3 regions of the Streptomyces sp. NPDC051041 genome follow, and region 1 is predicted to be linked to each of the others. Evidence: predicted binding sites of a transcription regulator. Region 1 holds the regulator's gene; each other region holds the start of a gene.

The links. The regulator HrcA, encoded in region 1, represses chaperone genes, less so after heat shock. The targets are predictions, from matches to a motif close to TTNGCACTCNGNNNNNCNGAGTGCNAA.
Region 2: the regulator HrcA is predicted to act here: its motif matches at 2,044-2,070, upstream of groES (co-chaperone GroES).
Region 3: the regulator HrcA is predicted to act here: its motif matches at 1,947-1,973, upstream of groL (chaperonin GroEL).

Annotation. Positions count from the first base shown of each region.
Region 1 is NZ_JBITFM010000001.1:288,089-291,359, forward strand. Features, by position in the region: gene dnaJ (molecular chaperone DnaJ) at 1-1,120, opposite strand, end outside; gene hrcA (heat-inducible transcriptional repressor HrcA) at 1,121-2,137, opposite strand; gene ACIBAI_RS01325 (MBL fold metallo-hydrolase) at 2,312-3,043, shown strand; gene ACIBAI_RS01330 (DUF3097 domain-containing protein) at 3,075-3,271, shown strand, end outside.
Region 2 is NZ_JBITFM010000002.1:236,483-239,753, reverse strand. Features, by position in the region: gene groL (chaperonin GroEL) at 1-1,469, opposite strand, end outside; gene groES (co-chaperone GroES) at 1,589-1,897, opposite strand; partial or broken gene ACIBAI_RS04405 (polysaccharide deacetylase family protein) at 2,259-3,005, opposite strand; gene ACIBAI_RS04400 (polysaccharide deacetylase family protein) at 3,002-3,271, opposite strand, start outside.
Region 3 is NZ_JBITFM010000005.1:27,258-30,528, reverse strand. Features, by position in the region: gene groL (chaperonin GroEL) at 165-1,787, opposite strand; gene ACIBAI_RS10815 (cold-shock protein) at 2,184-2,387, opposite strand; gene ACIBAI_RS10810 (MoaD/ThiS family protein) at 2,828-3,103, opposite strand; gene thrC (threonine synthase) at 3,100-3,271, opposite strand, start outside.

The DNA.
Region 1 (3,271 bases):
CGTCCTTCAGCCGCGAGAAGAGGCCCTGCTGGCCGGGCTGGAACTGCCCCTGCGGGCGCTCCTCGCCGCGCAGCTTGGCCAGCTCCCGCAGCAGCCGTTCCTGCTCCGGGTCGAGCTTCGTCGGCGTCTGCACCTCGACATGCACCACCAGGTCGCCCCGGCCGCCGCCGCGCAGGTGGGTGACGCCGCGGCCGTGCAGGGGGATCGACTGCCCGGACTGGGTGCCGGGGCGGATGTCGACCTCCTCCATGCCGTCCAGCGTCTCCAGCGGCACCTTGGTGCCCAGGGCCGCCGCCGTCATCGGGATCGTCACCGTGCAGTGCAGGTCGTCGCCGCGCCGCTGGAACGTCGGGTGCGGCAGCTCGTGGATCTCGACGTAGAGGTCGCCGGCCGGGCCGCCGCCGGGGCCGACCTCGCCCTCGCCGGCGAGCTGGATGCGGGTGCCGTTGTCGACACCGGCCGGGATCTTGACGGTGAGGGTGCGGCGGGACCGCACGCGGCCGTCGCCGGCGCACTCCGGGCACGGGGTGGGCACGACCGTGCCGAAGCCCTGGCACTGCGGGCAGGGGCGGGAGGTCATGACCTGGCCCAGGAAGGACCGCGTGACCTGCGAGACCTCACCGCGGCCCCGGCACATGTCGCACGTCTGCGCCGAGGTGCCCGGCGCCGCGCCCTCGCCGTTGCAGGTGGTGCACACGACGGCCGTGTCGACCTGGAGGTCCTTCGTCGTGCCGAAGGCGGCCTCGTCGAGCTCGACCTCGATGCGGATCATCGCGTCCTGGCCGCGGCGGGTGCGCGAGCGCGGCCCGCGCTGCGACGCCGTGCCGAAGAACGCGTCCATGATGTCGGAGAAGTTCCCGAAGCCGCCGGCCCCGAAGCCGCCCGCGCCGGCGCCGCCGGACTGCGAGAGCGGGTCGCCGCCGAGGTCGTAGACCTGCTTCTTCTGCGGGTCCGACAGCACCTCGTAGGCGGCGTTGATCTCCTTGAACCGCTCCTGGGTCTTCGGATCGGGGTTGACGTCCGGATGCAGCTCGCGCGCGAGCCGCCGGAAGGCCTTCTTGATCTCTTCCTGCGACGCGTCGCGGCGCACGCCGAGTACGGCGTAGTAGTCCGTGGCCACCTACGACTCCGCCAGGATCTGTCCGACGTACCGTGCCACTGCGCGTACCGCTCCCATCGTTCCCGGGTAGTCCATGCGGGTCGGTCCGACCACGCCGAGCTTGGCGACAGCCTCGCCGCCCGAACCGTAGCCGACCGACACGACGGACGTGGAGTTGAGTCCTTCGTGGGCGTTCTCGTGACCGATGCGGACGGTCACTCCCGGATCCTTGGCCTCGCCGAGCAGCTTCAGGAGGACGACCTGCTCCTCCAGCGCCTCCAGCACCGGCCGGATCGTGAGGGGGAAGTCGTGCGCGAAGCGGGTCAGGTTGGCGGTGCCGCCGATCATCAGCCGCTCCTCGTTCTCCTCGACGAGTGTCTCCAGGAGAGTGGAGAGCACCGTCGAGACCGTACCGCGGTCCTCGACCTCGAAGGCCTCGGGCAGGTCCTCCACCAGGCTCGGCACGTCCGTGAAACGGCGGCCCGCGACCCGGCTGTTGAGCCGTGCCCGCAGATCCGCCAGCGACGTCTCGCCGAAGGGCGCCGGGCAGTCGATCACACGCTGCTCGACCCGCCCGGTGTCCGTGATCAGGACGAGCATCACGCGCGCGGGAGCGAGCGGGAGCAGCTCCACATGGCGCACCGTCGACCGGGTCAGCGACGGGTACTGCACGACGGCGACCTGCCGGGTCAGCTGCGCGAGCAGCCGCACGGTGCGCGCCACCACGTCGTCGAGGTCGACGGCGCCCTCGAGGAAGTTCTGGATCGCGCGCCGCTCGGGCGGGCTCATCGGCTTCACGCCGGCCAGCTTGTCCACGAACAGGCGGTAGCCCTTGTCGGTGGGGATGCGCCCGGCGCTGGTGTGCGGCTGGGCGATGTACCCCTCCTCCTCCAGGGCCGCCATGTCGTTGCGGACGGTGGCCGGGGAGACGCCGAGGTTGTGCCGCTCGGTGAGCGCCTTCGAACCGACGGGCTCCTCGGTGCCGACGTAGTCCTGGACGATGGCGCGCAACACCTGAAGCCTGCGTTCACTGAGCATCCGCGCACACCTCCAGAAGTCGTCCGACCGCTCGGTCCTCTTCCCTGGTCCCTGGCACTCGGCGCGTGCGAGTGCCAGACTTCCCCGGCCAAGTGTACGGCCGTGGGGTACGCCCCGGGCAAGGCCGGGGCGTACCGCCGTGCCGGGAGGGCACGCCACCGCTAGCGTCGCCGTATGACGGTGACTTGGGAAGAGGCGGGGTGGGAGCGGGTGGCCGCCGGGGTGGGACGGCGCCGGCTGCCGGTGTGGGACTGCACCGCGGGGCTCGTCGTCGGCGCGGACGCGGTCCTGCTGATCGACGCCGGGTCGAGCCTGGCGGAGGGGGCGCGGCTGCGGGCCGAGGCGCGGCGGCTCGCCGGCCGGGATGTGACGCATCTCGCGCTGACCCATCCCCATTTCGACCATGTCTTCGGGGCGGCGGCGTTCGCGGGCGCGGAGGTGTTCGCGGCGGCCGGCGCGGACGGGGTGCTCACGCGCCGGCGCGGCCGCGAGGAGCTGCGCGCGGACGCGGTCCGCAACGGCCTGGACGCCCGGTCGGCCGAGGAGGCGGCGGAGCTGCTGGCCGCGCCGCGCCACCCGGTGCGCGGGGAGCGGGTCCTCGACCTGGGCGGCGGCCGCCGGGCGGTGCTGGCGGACGTGGGACCGGGGCACACCGCGCACGACCTGGCCGTGCTGGTGCCGGGCGACCCGGGGGTGGTGTTCTGCGGCGACCTGGTGGAGGAGTCCGGCGAACCCCAGGCCGGCCCGGACGCCGTGCCGTCCCGGTGGCCCGCCGCCCTCGACCGGCTGCTGGCCCTGGGCGGCGAGGACGCGCGGTACGTGCCCGGTCACGGAGCGGTGGTGGACGCGGCGTTCGTCCGGGCGCAACGGGACGCGCTGGCGGCGCGGTTCGGCGTGTCTGCGTGATCGCCCGCCGGCTTCTCCTATCGTCGTTCGAATGCGACAGTACTCGCCCGATCTGACCCCGCCGTGGAAGAAGTCGCAGCCGGCCCCGGAGGTCCCCGCGGATCCCGGCCTGGTCGTCGAGGAGGCGGGCACCGGCTTCTGCGGCGCGGTGATCCGCTGCGAGGCGGGCACGGTGACGCTGGAGGACCGCTTCGGCAAGCACCGCGTGTTCCCGTTGCAGCCGCGCGG
Region 2 (3,271 bases), on a different contig from region 1:
TTGACCAGGTCGCCGTACTCGCCGGTGGCGGCGTTGTAGCCGCTGCCCTTCTCCAGCTCCTTGACCTTGGAGACGATGACGTAGCCCTCCAGGCCCGCGTTCTCCGCGATCCAGCGCAGCGGCTCGACGACGGCGTTGCGGACGACCGCGACACCGGTGGCCTCGTCGCCGGTCTTGTCGAGGTTGCCCTCCAGGACCTTGGAGGCGTGCACCAGGGCGGAGCCGCCACCGGAGACGATGCCCTCCTCGACCGCGGCGCGGGTCGCGGAGATGGCGTCCTCCAGACGGTGCTTGCGCTCCTTCAGCTCCACCTCGGTGGCGGCGCCGACCTTGATCACGCACACGCCGCCGGCCAGCTTCGCGAGGCGCTCCTGGAGCTTCTCGCGGTCCCAGTCGGAGTCCGTGGTCTCGATCTCGGCCTTGATCTGCGCGACGCGGCCCTGCACGTCCTCGGACTTGCCGGCGCCGTCGACGATCGTGGTGTCGTCCTTGGTGACGGTGACGCGGCGGGCGGTGCCGAGCACGTCCAGGCCGACCTGGTCGAGCTTGAGGCCGACCTCCTCGGAGATGACGGTGGCGCCGGTGAGGACGGCCATGTCCTGCAGCATCGCCTTGCGGCGGTCGCCGAAGCCGGGGGCCTTGACGGCGACGGCGTTGAAGGTGCCGCGGATCTTGTTCACGACGAGGGTGGACAGGGCCTCGCCCTCGACGTCCTCGGCGATGATCAGCAGCGGCTTGGAGGAGTTGGCCTGGATGACCTTCTCCAGCAGCGGCAGCAGGTCCGCGATGGCGGAGATCTTGCCCTGGTGGATGAGGATGTACGGGTCCTCCAGGACGGCCTCCATGCGCTCCTGGTCCGTCACGAAGTACGGCGACAGGTAGCCCTTGTCGAAGGCCATGCCCTCGGTGAAGTCCAGCTCCAGGCCGAAGGTGTTGGACTCCTCGACGGTGATGACACCGTCCTTGCCGACCTTGTCCATCGCCTCGGCGATGAGCTCGCCGACCTGCTGGTCCTGGGCGGACAGCGCGGCGACGGCGGCGATGTCGGACTTCTCGTCGATCGGGCGGGCGGTGGCGAGCAGGTCGTCGGAGACGGCCTTGACCGCCGCGTCGATGCCCTTCTTCAGCAGCGCCGGGGAGGCGCCGGCGGCGACGTTCTTCAGACCCTCGCGGACCAGGGCCTGGGCCAGGACGGTCGCGGTGGTCGTACCGTCACCCGCGATGTCGTTGGTCTTGGTCGCCACCTCCTTGACCAGCTGGGCGCCGAGGTTCTCGTACGGGTCCTCGATCTCCACCTCGCGGGCGATCGTGACACCGTCGTTGGTGATGGTGGGCGCGCCGAACTTCTTGTCGATGACGACGTTGCGGCCCTTGGGGCCGATCGTCACCTTGACCGTGTCGGCGAGCTTGTTGACGCCGCGCTCAAGGGCGCGACGGGCGTCCTCGTCGAACTTCAGGATCTTCGCCATGGGAGCGTGAGCCCTCTCGGGATCTAGGGGAAATCAACTGCGCCCCGGGCGCCCGGCTTCTTATCGGTCGCGGGGGCCAGGGGCGCAGCTGGAGAGCAAGGAGTCGAGGTGGCGTCGACTTACTTCTCGACGATCGCGAGGACGTCGCGGGCCGAGAGGACGAGGTACTCCTCGTTGTTGTACTTCACCTCGGTGCCGCCGTACTTGCTGTAGAGCACGACGTCGCCGACCTTGACGTCGAGCGGAAGGCGGTTGCCCTCCTCGAAGCGGCCCGGGCCCACGGCCAGGACGACGCCCTCCTGGGGCTTCTCCTTGGCAGTGTCCGGAATGACCAGGCCAGAGGCCGTGGTCTGCTCGGCGTCCAGCGGCTGGACCACGATGCGGTCCTCGAGCGGCTTGATGGCAACCTTGGAGCTGGCGGTCGTCACGATCCGACCTCCCCCTTCGGAGATCTCACGGGGTTAACTGTCTGAGGTGGCGACCAGGTCGATCCGTCGTCGCGGGTGCCGGACCTGCCCGTCGCGTTGTTGGCACTCTCCAGGGGGGAGTGCCAGAGCCGAGACTATGACCGCGATTAGCACTCGGTCAAGCGGAGTGCCAATTGCCCGTGGCGTGGCGGCGGAAATCCCCGCGGGCGCGCGTCCGCGCAGCCGGCCGGTGCCGGAGGGACCGCCCCCCGGGAGCCGCCCCCGGCCCCCCGCTCAGACCCGCACGGCCCCGTTCCCGGGCGCCGGACGGGCCGGCGCCGGAGGGCCGGGCGTCCGCGCGTGATCCCCGGCCGGGGACCCGGACGTGGTCCTCCAGGCGTCCCACGCGCAGCCCCTGTTCCTCGATCTCCCCCAGCAGGCGTCTCGTGCGGTCCAGGAGGGACAGGCCCGCGGGTTCGTCGGGGTCCACGGCGACGATGTCGCCCGGCCGGAGGCGGGGGGCGCCCCGGGCGTAGGCCAGTTCGCCGCTGCCCGTCACCGACGCCCGCCACAGGACGACCGCGGTGATCCCGCAGTCGGCGGCGGCGCGGAGCGTCGCCGTGTCGTACGCGCCGTACGGCGGCCGGAAGAGGTGGGGGCGGACGCCGAAGCGGGACTTGAGCTTGTCCTGCTGGCCGCAGATCTCGGCGCGCTGGCCGGCGTAGGGCAGGCCCCGCAGGAAGGGGTGGTCGAGGGTGTGGTTCTGCAGGCTCGCGCCGACCGCGCGCAGGCGCGCGAAGTGGCCGTACGCCGGTCCCGCGACGCTGTCGGTGAGGAACATGGTGACCGGCAGGCGCCGGGCGCGGACCAGGTCGACGAACCGGGGGTCGCGCTCGGCGCCGTCGTCGTAGGTGAGGAAGACGACCCGGTCGCGGGTCGGGACGCGGTCGACGACCGGGGGCAGGCCCGTGCCGCGGGCGGCCGGCTCCCGGGCGCCGCCCGGCCGGTGGCCCTGCGGCGCGTCGCCGCCCGGCCGGGCCTCGGCCGGCGGCTGCGTGCCGCAGGCGGTCAGGGCGGCCGTGAGGGCGGCGGCCGTGAGGAGGCCGGCTGCCGCCCGCCGCGGCCTCACAGGTAGTCCTCCAGCCGCGCCACCGCGTACCCCTCGGCCGTCACCTTGTCCAGGAACCGGCGGGCCATGTCCCGCATCGTGCCCTCCCAGTCGCCCCGGCCCCGGAAGTGGCTGAGGACGATGTCGCCGGGGCGCAGTTCGCGGTCCCACTCGCGGTACTCCCAGCGGTCGGCGAAGACCTCCTCGTTCCACAGCGGGGCGTACCGGATGCCGCAGGCCTTGGCGGCGCGCAGCGTGTCCTGGTCGTAGTTGCCGTAGGGCGGGCG
Region 3 (3,271 bases), on a different contig from region 1:
ACCGCTCCGGCGGAAGCCTCATTCCGCCCACCGCGCGCACCGCCCTGTGATCCCGGCCACGCCCCCGCCGGGGCCTCGGCAACGCCCGAGGGCGGCACCCCTGTCCGACAGGAGTGCCGCCCTCGGATCCACGGAAGGACGGTCGATCAACCGGTACCGGTCGATCAGAAGTCCATGTCACCGCCCGGCATGCCGCCACCGGCGGGCGCGGCGGCCTTCTCCGGCTTGTCGGCGATGACGGCCTCGGTGGTGAGGAACAGCGCGGCGATGGAGGCGGCGTTCTGCAGCGCGGAACGGGTCACCTTCGCCGGGTCGATGATGCCCTCGGCGACCAGGTCGACGTACTCGCCGGTCGCGGCGTTCAGGCCGTGGCCCGGGGTCAGGTTGCGCACCTTCTCCACCACGACACCGCCCTCGAGGCCGGCGTTGACGGCGATCTGCTTCAGCGGGGCCTCCAGGGCGAGCTTCACGGCCTGGGCGCCGGTCGCCTCGTCACCCTCCAGCTCCAGCTTCTCGAAGACCTGGGAGGCCTGCAGCAGGGCCACGCCACCACCGGCGACGATGCCCTCCTCGACGGCCGCCTTGGCGTTGCGGACGGCGTCCTCGATGCGGTGCTTGCGCTCCTTGAGCTCGACCTCGGTGGCGGCGCCGGCCTTGATGACGGCCACGCCGCCGGCCAGCTTCGCCAGGCGCTCCTGGAGCTTCTCGCGGTCGTAGTCGGAGTCCGACTGCTCGATCTCGGCGCGGATCTGGTTCACCCGGCCCTGGACCTGCTCGGCGGAGCCGGCGCCGTCGACGATGGTGGTCTCGTCCTTGGTGATGACGACCTTGCGGGCCTTGCCCAGGAGGTCCAGCGTGGTGTTCTCCAGCTTGAGGCCGACCTCCTCGGAGATCACCTCGCCGCCGGTGAGGATGGCGATGTCGTTCAGCATCGCCTTGCGGCGGTCGCCGAAGCCCGGGGCCTTGACGGCGACGGACTTGAAGGTGCCGCGGATCTTGTTGACGACCAGGGTCGACAGGGCCTCGCCCTCGACGTCCTCGGCGATGATCAGCAGCGGCTTGCCCGACTGCATGACCTTCTCCAGCAGCGGGAGCAGGTCCTTGACGCTGGAGATCTTCTGGTTCGCGATCAGGATGTAGGGGTCGTCGAGGACGGCCTCCATGCGCTCCATGTCGGTCGCGAAGTACGCCGAGATGTAGCCCTTGTCGAAGCGCATACCCTCGGTGAGCTCCAGCTCCAGACCGAAGGTCTGGGACTCCTCGACGGTGATGACGCCTTCCTTGCCGACCTTGTCCATGGCCTCGGCGATCAGCTCGCCGATCTGGGTGTCGGCGGCGGAGATGGAGGCCGTGGAGGCGATCTGCTCCTTGGTCTCGATGTCCTTCGCCTGCTCCAGCAGGGCGGCGGAGACGGCCTCGACGGCCTTCTCGATGCCGCGCTTCAGGGCCATCGGGTTGGCGCCGGCGGCGACGTTGCGCAGGCCCTCCTTGACCAGCGCCTGGGCCAGGACCGTGGCGGTGGTCGTACCGTCACCGGCGACGTCGTCCGTCTTCTTCGCTACTTCCTTGACCAGCTCGGCGCCGATCTTCTCGTACGGGTCCTCGAGCTCGATCTCCTTGGCGATGGAGACACCATCGTTGGTGATCGTGGGGGCGCCCCACTTCTTCTCGAGGACGACGTTGCGGCCCTTGGGGCCGAGGGTCACCTTGACGGCGTCCGCGAGCTGGTTCATGCCGCGCTCAAGGCCGCGCCGCGCCTCTTCGTCGAACGCGATGATCTTGGCCATGTGAAGTGGTCCCTCCAGGACTGGGGGTGATTACTTCGGACCGCGCCCGCGCCCGCGACGGACGGCCCCGGCCGGTGGTTCCTTGCCCCACCCGGCCCGTGGCCTCACCGACCCGGTCCTTCCATTGTCACTCTCACCTTCAGAGTGCTAACGCAATGATTAGCACTCGCCCCTGCCGAGTGCAAGCGCCCCCGGGGGTCCGCGGGCGCGCTCAGCCGGGCGCGAACACGGCGCGCCGGGCACCGCGCCCCGCCCGCGCGCCCCGCCGCCGGCACGTCTGCGGCACGCCTGCGGCACACCTGCGGCACACCTGCGGCACGTCGAAGGGCCCGCACCCCGGGAGGTGCGGGCCCTTCGACGGAAGACGACGCCTGTACGGTTCGCCGGTCGCGCGTATCAGGCGGTGACGCGAACCATGTCGGCCTGCGGGCCCTTCTGGCCCTGCGAGATCTCGAACTCGACCCGCTGGCCCTCTTCAAGGGTGCGGTAACCGTCCATCTGGATCGCGCTGTAGTGGACGAAAACATCCGCACCACCGTCGACCGCGATGAAGCCGTACCCCTTCTCCGCGTTGAACCACTTGACGGTGCCCTGAGCCATGCCTAACTCCCCTATTACTGGCCCTTGCACAGATCCACACTTCGCGGATCCGGGTCATACCTCACCCCCCAACGGTTGGGGGTGTGCGCCGGAACGCGTCGACCGCGGCCGAATGTATCTGCCCAACTGCCGTCCGCAACAGGTCAATCGGACGAGAATTCTGGACGCACCCGGCCTGGAATGTGGCGAGAATTCGCCGTAATTCAGGGCAAGTCGGGCTGCACAAAGCGCACATAAGCCGTGAAAGACGCCCACACTTTGGCTACATCTCGTCGGGCGTGCGACAGGAACACGGGGGTACCGATCCGGGGATCAGCAGCGCGTTCCCCAACTCTACCGCGTTCAACCACACTGAATTGCCCCCTCCGTTTCTCTCACGGAGGGGGCAATGCGCAGAACGCTCGGTGATGGCCATTACCAAAGGTAACGGCGAATCTCGGTCAGCCTCCGGCGACCGCCGGAATGATGGACACGCCCGCGCCCTCGGGGGTCGGCGTCTGGAGCCCCTGCTCGAAGCGCACGTCGTCGTCGTTGACGTAGACGTTGACGAAGCGGCGCAGCCTGCCCTGGTCGTCCAGGACGCGGGCGGCGATGCCGCTGTGGTTCTTCTCCAGGTCCTCGATGACCTCGGCGAGGGTCGTGCCCTCGGCGCTCACCTCGGCCCGGCCGCCGGTGTAGGTGCGCAGGATGGTGGGGATGCGGACGGTCACGCTCATGCGAGGCCAGCCTCTCGGAAGGAGTCCAGGGTCGGGCGGATGGTGGCGGTCGGGCCGGTGCCGGCCACCGCGTCGAGGGTCTTCAGGCCGTCGCCGGTGTTGAGCACGACGGTGGTCTTCGCCGGGTCGAGGACGCCGTTCTCGATCAGCTTGCGCGTCACGCCCACG